DNA from 3 places in the Salirhabdus salicampi genome. Region 3 is predicted to be linked to each of the others. Evidence: riboswitches for the same ligand, from Rfam matches in the RefSeq annotation. Region 3 holds a riboswitch; each other region holds the start of a gene.
The links. A riboswitch is a leader RNA that binds a small molecule or an ion and turns the genes downstream of it on or off. The one in region 3 is predicted to bind thiamine pyrophosphate.
Positions count from the first base shown of each region.

Region 1: it holds a riboswitch for thiamine pyrophosphate, as region 3 does, so the genes downstream of both, thiT (energy-coupled thiamine transporter ThiT) here and NLW78_RS03275 (3-oxoacyl-ACP reductase) in region 3, are expected to answer to the same signal.
Region 2: it holds a riboswitch for thiamine pyrophosphate, as region 3 does, so the genes downstream of both, tenI (thiazole tautomerase TenI) here and NLW78_RS03275 (3-oxoacyl-ACP reductase) in region 3, are expected to answer to the same signal.

Region 1 is NZ_JANBWE010000007.1:30,173-33,333, forward strand. It holds gene NLW78_RS14895 (peptide chain release factor 3) at 1-972, opposite strand, end outside; gene thiT (energy-coupled thiamine transporter ThiT) at 1,290-1,862, opposite strand; TPP riboswitch at 1,937-2,040, opposite strand; gene NLW78_RS14905 (helix-turn-helix domain-containing protein) at 2,435-3,161, shown strand, end outside.
Region 2 is NZ_JANBWE010000001.1:1,003,968-1,007,128, forward strand. It holds gene NLW78_RS05310 (NAD(P)/FAD-dependent oxidoreductase) at 1-863, shown strand, start outside; gene NLW78_RS05315 (YczE/YyaS/YitT family protein) at 903-1,565, opposite strand; TPP riboswitch at 1,813-1,916, shown strand; gene tenI (thiazole tautomerase TenI) at 1,987-2,616, shown strand; gene thiO (glycine oxidase ThiO) at 2,606-3,161, shown strand, end outside.
Region 3 is NZ_JANBWE010000001.1:627,833-630,993, reverse strand. It holds gene thiD (bifunctional hydroxymethylpyrimidine kinase/phosphomethylpyrimidine kinase) at 1-192, opposite strand, end outside; gene thiM (hydroxyethylthiazole kinase) at 199-996, opposite strand; gene NLW78_RS03275 (3-oxoacyl-ACP reductase) at 1,014-1,775, opposite strand; TPP riboswitch at 1,892-2,003, opposite strand; gene NLW78_RS03270 (arsenic resistance protein) at 2,128-3,051, shown strand; gene NLW78_RS03265 (M20 family metallopeptidase) at 3,129-3,161, opposite strand, start outside.

The DNA of each region.
Region 1 (3,161 bases), on a different contig from region 3:
TTCATACTGTCCCGAACAGATTCGTAAAAAGGCAATACGGTCCCGGTGTGAAGGGTCCATGTTCGCCTGAATTTTAAAAATGAAACCGGAAAAGACTTTGTCTGTCGGATTCACTTTCCCTGCGCTAGATTCTCTAGGGAAAGGAGAGGGAGCGATTTGTAAGAAGTGCTGCAAAAATGTCGGGACGCCAAAATTTGAAATAGCACTCCCAAAAAAGACAGGTGTCTGTTTCCCTTCTTTCACAGTATCAAGATGAAAGGGATTTCCCGCTTCATCTAATAACTGTAAATCTTCCATTAACTTTTCTATCGTTTCCTCATCAGCAGACTTTTCTAGCTGTTTGCGCAAATCAGTATAATTTTCCACACTGACGAAAGTTGACTCTTCCTCATCTTCACCATAATATTCAATCGTTTTCGTGAACCGGTCATATACACCTTTAAAAGTTGGTCCCATTCCTATTGGATAGTTAACTGGAGTGGATTCAATACCAAGCACTTCTTCAATTTCTTCAAATAACTCTAGAGGATCTTTTCCGTGCCGGTCCATCTTGTTAATAAATGTAAAAATCGGAATTCCCCTATCGCGACAAACTTTAAATAATTTTTTTGTTTGTGCTTCCACACCTTTTGCAACGTCGAGAATCATAACAACACTGTCAACTGCCATTAATGTACGATACGTATCCTCACTAAAATCTTCGTGTCCTGGCGTATCTAAAATATTAATTTTATACCCTTCATACTCAAACTGCATTACACTAGATGTAACGGAGATCCCCCTTTGCTTCTCCAATTCCATCCAATCTGATGTTGCGAACTTTTTGGATTTCCTCGCTTTTACAGAACCAGCAGAACGAATTGCGCCACCTAGTAACAACATTTTTTCTGTTAGAGTCGTTTTACCCGCATCTGGATGAGAAATGATTGCAAAAGTTTTACGTCTTGATACTTCTTCTTGTATTTTCGCCATGTTCAATTCCTTTCTAACAATGATTTTGCTGCGTTCATAATATATAGACTAATACCCTCCTAATATTTTGTCACCCAGTTCCTTGTTCAAACCCTTCATTCATCTATATGAATGAGGTGGTTAAAATTCTTATTACTATGAAGACCAACCTACTCCGTACATCTTATATGGGAAGATCTTACTGTTTCTATCATTACTTGTGCTACGAAAAATACTATGACGTCATTTAAAATAGTATCATATTTACCGTTCATTTTATCGTAAAAAATAAACTCCCGGTAGTAACCGAGAGTTTAAGACGGATGTTCTGAAACATATTAAGCAAAATATTTTTTCGGTAATGCTTTTAAAATGACAGGTAAAAGAATAATACAGAATAATATGGAAAACACCATATAAAAGCCGTTATAAACAAGTGAATAAATAGCGACCGGTTGGCCTTCTGGAGCATATTCCCCAAAGAAAACAATACCAGATACCCAATGGAAGAAGAATCTTAGCAAGCCACCTAAAAGGGTACCAATTACGATATAGGTCAACCATTTTCCGGGTTTGCCTTCCTTTATTCCACTTTTTACATGGGCTGCAAATAGCCCAGCAAAACCGACAGCAGTGAAGGCTAAGAAATAATCAATAAACGCTTGAACGGGATGGTAAATGCTTCCTGCAATAATCAAATCTAAAAGGCCAAAGATGAATCCAGTAAGTAGACCACCTTTCAACCCCCAACGGAATGCCATAATCAATATCGGTAACATGCCGATAGAAACGGAACCACCTTGTGGCCAAAACCTTCCTGTTAACGCTCCTGAAATAATATCTAACAAAATAGCTAATCCACTAAAAATAGCAATTTCTACTAAAAACAAATTTTTGGATGAAGTTGTCATTTTTTTCCCTCCTTTAAAATAGAAAAAGACAAAGCCGGCGCAAGGAGGCGCAGCTTTGCCTTTAAAAAGCAAAAATATCCTTACACCACAATCCCTACGCAAGCACTAACTTACAGGTTCAAAGGGTCAGAACATCCAAGGTTCAATCTCAGCCTATTAGGCGCCCCTTTGTGGTCACTTATCTATTCACTTATTATAAATATACTATTCTAATACCCATTTTACAACTATAACAGTAATTTAATTTATCTTTCATGGACCTTTTTCCATCTTTCTTTACATGATTTACTTATTGCTAAGAAAATGGTCAATAACGACACACACCACGTATGTCTGCAAAACGATTTTGTTCTTATCTTTGATACCAACTATGAATGTCCAGATACTAATAAATAATGGAACATTTCAAGATAACTCATAACGCAGTGTGATATACGGTGCTAATATTGCGCAAACCCTTTTGTAATAATTTTCCTGAAAATGATATTATTAAATCTGATGAAATGCTTAACTAAATATTGACATGTTATAATACTACTATTCTAAAACAAGAACGAAATAGGACTGATATTATGCACGGGAGTATTATTAAATACCATAGACGAAAGAAGAAACTAAAACAAGCTGAATTAGCTAAGGGGATTTGTTCAGTCTCCTACTTAAGTAAGCTTGAAAATGACAACATTGAACCGAACGAAGATATTTTGGCAATGCTATATAAAAGACTCGAGATCGACATGCATGACTTCTCAGTTGAAAATATAGACATAAAAGAAAAAATATTAGAATGGTATTCCCACATAACGGCTAAGGAATATGATGAATCATATAACATGTTTAACAATTTAACGAAAGCAATGAAATATAACAATGACCCAAATGCGGAACATTTGTTTGAAGTGGTACACTTATGCTACACAATCACATTTGAAACGAAGGAGAAAGCGAAGAAGGAATACAAACGCCTGCTAGATAAAGTTAACATGTTCAATGATGAAACAAAGTATTATTTCTACAAATTTGAATCACTCATCTTTTATTATGATGAGAAGATGAAAGATGCTTTAGCATCATTGAAAAAAGCTGAAAAACTTTACACTTATATTGGAATAAATGACAGTGCACTGTTTTATAATTTGTCCGTTTTTCATAAACGAACATATAATTTAAATAAATCAATTATCTATGCTATGAAAGCCTTAGATTTGTCCCAGGAATATTTAAATTTTGAAGTCATGGTTAGAAGTTATCTCTTAATTACAACGAATTACATTTCAATCGGTGAATATGAAATTGCCG
Region 2 (3,161 bases), 380 kb from region 3:
CTCAAGTAGGTGCTATTAATATATTTTCAGGAGAAGACCGTTTACATAAAAAGGTGGAACTTGCAAAGGAGCGACAGAAAAGCACTCCAGAAATGGGGGAAGTGACAAAGCTTTCTGTAAAGGAAACGAAGGAACTTTTCCCATTGCTATCGGATGACTATGCGTCCGTACATATTAGTGGGGGGGCCCGTGTGAACGGAAGTGAGATATGCTATGCCCTTATTCGTAGTGCGAAAAAGTATGGAGCTTCCATAGTATACGGAAATGCTTCATTAATGAAGGAAAAAGACACCATTACTGGTGTTTACGTCAATAATCAGAAGTATTTTGCTGACCGCGTGATCGTGACTGGTGGAGCATGGGCTAAAGAGTTGGTTGAGCCACTTGGCGTAAAATTTAACGTTACTTCTCAAAAAGCTCAAATCGTTCACCTGCAAGTCCCGAACACTGATACGAGTAAGTGGCCGGTTGTTATGCCTCCATATAATCAATACATGCTGACGTTCAAAAATGGACGCGTTGTCGTAGGAACTACATATGAAGATAATGTTCATTTTGATGATGAAGTGACAGCCCATGGGATTCACACGATTTTGGATAAAGCGCTACGTGTAGCTCCCGGGATAGCTAATACCACTTATTTGGAAACAAAAGTCGGCTTTCGTCCTTATACACCGAACTCATTACCTGTTTTAGGTTCCATACCTCGATTCGAAGGACTTATCGTAGCAAATGGTCTTGGTGCTTCTGGTTTAACGAGTGGCCCATATATTGGAGATCAACTTGCTAAATTAGCACTAGGTGAGGAAACACATATTGATTTTAAAGATTACGATGTAAGAAATGCTATTAGACTTGAATAAAGTAAGCTGGGAGAGCGTTCATTCGGTGCTCTCCCTTTGTTATTCTTCTATTATATGGTGTGCATGCTCAGGGCCGAGAAAAACTTCTCGAATAGAAGTAGAAGGATTATACCAGTTTTGAACTTTCCCTTGCCAAAACTGAATCATCGGCCCCATTAATAATGTGGCAATTACAGTTCCTAAACCAACTGGTCCCTTTAACAAGGTAGCTATACCGAATACTACAACTGCCAACGCGGTTTGTGATTTCCGCACACTCCATTGAAATTTCTCGCTTATTGATAAAAACAGTTGATCTATTGGGGCTTTTGAGAAGCCTGGTAAAATGTAAACCGCTACCCCTAAACCTAATAACGTTATTCCTAGTAGAAAAACAGATAGCTTTGTTAATAGTGTAGCATTGTGCAAATACAATGAATGAAATACAACTTCTAACCAGAAATCAAAAATGACTGCTTCTAATATTAAGGGGATAACTGCACCCCAATCGGGTCGAATTCCTAGTAATTGAGCATTTACGAAAATAAAGAATACTTGGAATGCTCCATACCAAAATCCGACAGTCATTCCCATGACATCGGATATACTCACAAAAAACGCGGACCAAACGCCTGCACCTAAAGCTGACTTTACGATTAACGTTACACCTAAAAAATTTATAAACATCCCAATAAGATACAAGAAAATACGGTATAAAAACAATGGTGAATACCTCCAAAAAATTCCGTCCGTAAAATATAACACGTAAAAAAAGAACGAAAAAAGAGGGAATATAAAGGAAAAATGAGATATAGTGATATATTTTAAATTATATCGTAATTTTGAGTGATAATGATGAATTTTGCTAGAAAACGATAGATAATTAATCGTTTTCAATGTCTTTTTTTATGAAAGATTGGCAGATTTCATAGAAGATGTTATATTATACTAAAGTTACAAATATATATATATAAAACACTAGGGGAGTCTTTCAATAAAGACTGAGACGAATTATTCGGACCCTTCGAACCTGATCTGGTTAGTGCCAGCGTAGGGAAGTGGAATGTTTAGGAAATGTTATAACATAACCCTAATTACAAACCACCCATACGCATGGGTGGTTTTTTTGTTTAGGAGGTCTAAGGTGAAAAAAAGGGAACTACATGTTGTAACGACAGGAACACAAGATGATCAACAACTGATAGATATTATAAAGAAAATACACCCGTATGTTGATTACATTCATTTAAGAGAGAAGCATAGGTCGGCTAAAGAAATATATGACTTAATAAACCAACTTTTAAATCAACGAATTCCATTATCAAAACTAATGATTAATGACCGTGTAGATCTTGCACAAGTGTTGGGAGTGAAGGGGGTGCAGCTGCCCAATCATGCTCTTCCAGTTCGTAAAGTAAAAGAATCATTTCCTGAATTACGTATCGGAGCTTCTGTTCACTCAACTGATGAAGCAAGGATAGCTGAGGAGGAAGGAGCTGATTTTCTCTTGTATGGCCACATTTTTCCCACGAACTGTAAGCGAAACCTTCCTCCAAAAGGAGTGAAAAATTTGCAGTATATGACTAGCACTGTTTCGAAACCTGTTATGGCTATTGGGGGGATTAAGCCAGATGATGTGAAAGCGGTATTAGATTGTGGAGCTGCTGGTATCGCTGTAATGTCAAAGGTATTTTTGGCTAATGATCCACTGGATGCAGTACAGCATTATAAAAGAGAAATTGTTAATTGGGAGGGATGGGAGAGTGGGAAATAAGTATGATGCCATTGTAGTAGGTGGGGGAGTGATTGGTGCTGCGGTAGCCTACTATCTATCAAAGGAAAGGAAGCGTGTATTATTAGTAGAACAAAATCGATTAGCAACTAAAGCATCTAGTGCTGCTGCGGGTATGTTAGCTGCACATTCAGAGTTAAAGCATAATGATCCGATTTTCCCGTTAGCTAAGGAAAGTAGACAAATGTTCTCGAGTTTAGCGAAAGAGATTAAGGAATGTAGTGGCATCGATATTGAGTTAATTGAAAAAGGTATGTTGAAAGTTGCATTATCAGATGAAGAAAAGGTTGAATTTAAACGGCAGGTCCTTATCCAACAACAAAATGGAGAACAAATTCATTGGTTAGACAAACGAGAAACGATAGCTAAAGAGCCAAACCTCTCGACAGATATAAAGGGAGCTATATTTATCGAAAAAGACAACCAAGTTTCTGCCCCGGCATTAGCATATGGTTTAGCAAAATCTGCAGCCTATCTTGGTGCTGAGATTAAAGAGCATTGTAGTGTTTATTCCTTTCATGTAACGG
Region 3 (3,161 bases):
AATTTGTTCTACAATTCCTTCTTCCGGAATTGGATAAACCCCATGAACACCTATTGTATTTTGAGCTGTAACAGCAGTTACAACTGACATACCAAAAGAACCAAGCTCTTGAAATGTTTTTACATCCGCTTGAATACCTGCACCTCCACCACTATCTGAACCTGCAATCGTTAACGCTTTTACCACAGTCATGACTCATTACCCCTTAAGTTTCGTTTCTATAATTTTAGCTCGCTGAAAATCCGTTTCATCTACTAATGATAGTTGATCAAGAAATGCAAGTTGGAAACTCCCTGGTCCGTTTGTTGATTCGTTTTCCTCAGCTTTTTCAGCAGCAATTCCATATAGTGCAGTTGCAGCAGTTGCTGCTTTAACAAAATCTTTTTCTACAGCGGCAAAGGCACCAATTACCGAGGAGAGTAAGCACCCTGTACCTGTTACTTTCGTTAATATTGGCGTTCCATTTTTGACAACGTTGATGCACTGATCGTCCACAATAACATCTTCCTCACCTGTAATCACAACTGTACATTCAAATAATGACGCCACACTTTTCCCAATCTCAATTGCGTTTCCGCCTTCTGCAGCATCTACACCTTTCGTCATGACATCTTCTCCTGCAATTACTGCTACTTCGGATACATTACCACGTAGGATAGAGACGTTTACTTCCTTTAAAATCCGTTGTGCTACTTCCGTACGATATGGCGTCGCTCCTGCCCCTACTGGATCGAAAACAACTGGAACGTTATGTTTGTTGGCTGATTTCCCTGCCATAATCATCGCTTCTACTTCTTCAGTAGTTAAAGTTCCAATATTGAGGACAAGTGCACCCGATATTTGAGCGATATCTTCCACTTCCTCTTTCGCGTAGGCCATAATTGGTGATGCTCCTAAAGCCAACAGCCCATTTGCCGTAAAGTTTGTGACGACCACATTTGTAATATTGTGTACTAACGGTTTCGTTTCCCGTACTGTTTGAATTAGTTTCTTCATGTAAATTCCCCCTTTCCTTAATCCATTACAAGTCCGCCATCAACGACAAGGTTTTGGCCAGTAACAGCCCTAGACCAAGGTGAAGCAAAAAACAACGCTGTATCAGCAAATTCTGCTGGTGTCGTCACTTTTTGTAATGGTGTAGTGGTTTGGATAATATTGAACACTTCTTCTGTCGTTACGCTACTTGCATCTGTTTCCTTTAATAATCCGCCAGAAATCATATTTACCGTAATTCCGTATTGACCTAACTCACGGGCAAAATTTCGTGTGAATCCAACTAAGGCAGCCTTTCCTGTTGTATATTCATGATACGGAACGACAGGGTTTTGAAATAAATTCGTTCCAACGTTAATAATTCTTCCAAATCCGATTTCCTTCATATCTTGCAAGCACGCTTGAACTGTATTTAATGCCCCTTTCACACTACCTTCAAGCTGTGTTTCAAACTGCTCCCAACTTATATCAAAAGCAGTTTGTTGTGCAGTTGGATCAAATTTAAAGCCGACTAACGCATTATTTATGATCGTGGTGATGGAGGTACTGAAAACTTCCTTCGCTCGATTTACCATACCTTCCACTTCTTCTTTATTTCTTACATCAGCTTGAATTGCAATTACGTTTTCTCCTAGCTCATTTGCCAGTGCAATCGCTTTTTCCTCACTTTGATAGTAATTGACGACAACATTTGCCCCTTCTTTCGCAAATGCACGTACAATTTGTTCTCCTAAGCCTCGGCTACCTCCTGTAACTAAGACTGTTTGTTCTTGAATGTTCATTACAGATCCTCCTTTTTTTTGAGAAACCTGCCTGTAATGCCCAATTCTACGTAGTTTTAAGTATAAAAAAACCAGGCCTAAAAAAGACCTGGTTTAGTAGCAATACATAACGTAATATGTATAAACAGCTACTTCCCTACGCTGGCATGATCCAGATCAGGTCTTAAGGGTCGAAAAGTTCCATTCCTTTTCTCTCAGTCTGAAAAACAGACTCCCCTAGTAGTTGCATTTATTTTATTATATGAATACAAAATTTTCAAATGATAAACAAAATTTTTGTTATCCTACAAGAATTCCAAGTTCATTGTTTTGTTACAATGAACTTAACGTCTAATACCCAAGGTGATGTATGATGAATATCTTTGATAAATATTATATTCTCTTTGTTTTTGTATCGATCGTCTTAGGATTTGGATTAGGCCAAATCAATACGGTCCCCGACCTCGCAGAAGCCGTTATCGTACCTCTATTAATCGGAATGTTATATTTCACCTTTTTGGAAATTCCCATTCGAAAAGTAGTGTCTTCTTATAAACACATTCGGTTCACGAGTGCTTCTCTTATAATTAACTTTCTATGGTCCCCATTTGTCGCATGGATCTTAGCACAATGTTTCTTAACCCAACATTTTGCTCTGTATGTTGGGTTTCTTCTATTGATTGTTACACCTTGTACAGATTGGTATCTCATTTTCACAAAAGCATCTAATGGAAATGTTCACTTATCGACAGCGATATTACCGTTGAATTTCCTCGTCCAAATTGTGTTATTACCGGTTTTCTTATATGTTTTTGTTGGAATAACCGGGATACTACATCTTGTAGACGTAATAAAAAGTATTTTTCTCATGTTCATATTTCCTATGTTTGGTGCATTCTTGACAAAACAGATTGGTAAGACTAAGACTGTTCAACGTCTTCAATTAAGCATTTCGAACATACCTACAGTCCTTTTATTGTTAGCTATCACTGCAATGTTTACCTCCCAAGGAGGCATGTTTATACAACATATTCGCTCCATTTGGTGGATTTGTATCCCGTTAGCCTTATTCTTTTTTATTAATTATGTAGTTAGTTTTATTGTTGCAAAGAAATTACAGTTTCCAAAACGTGATCGCATAAGCTTACACTTTACAACATTGGCTCGTAACTCTCCACTCGCTTTAGCTTTTGCGATGACTACTTTTCCCAATGAACCTTTGATAGCATTATTGTTAGCGACGGTCCCTTTACTTGAACTCCCTTTTTTGGCGGCGTTATCTGGACTATTAAAATGACTTCTAACCATATCATTAACACTGTAAATAAAGGGCGAAAAATTAAAAAGAAAGGCTTGGAGTTCCAAGCCTTTCTTCTAAACTTGTTGATGTTCTTCTTTAATTTGTTG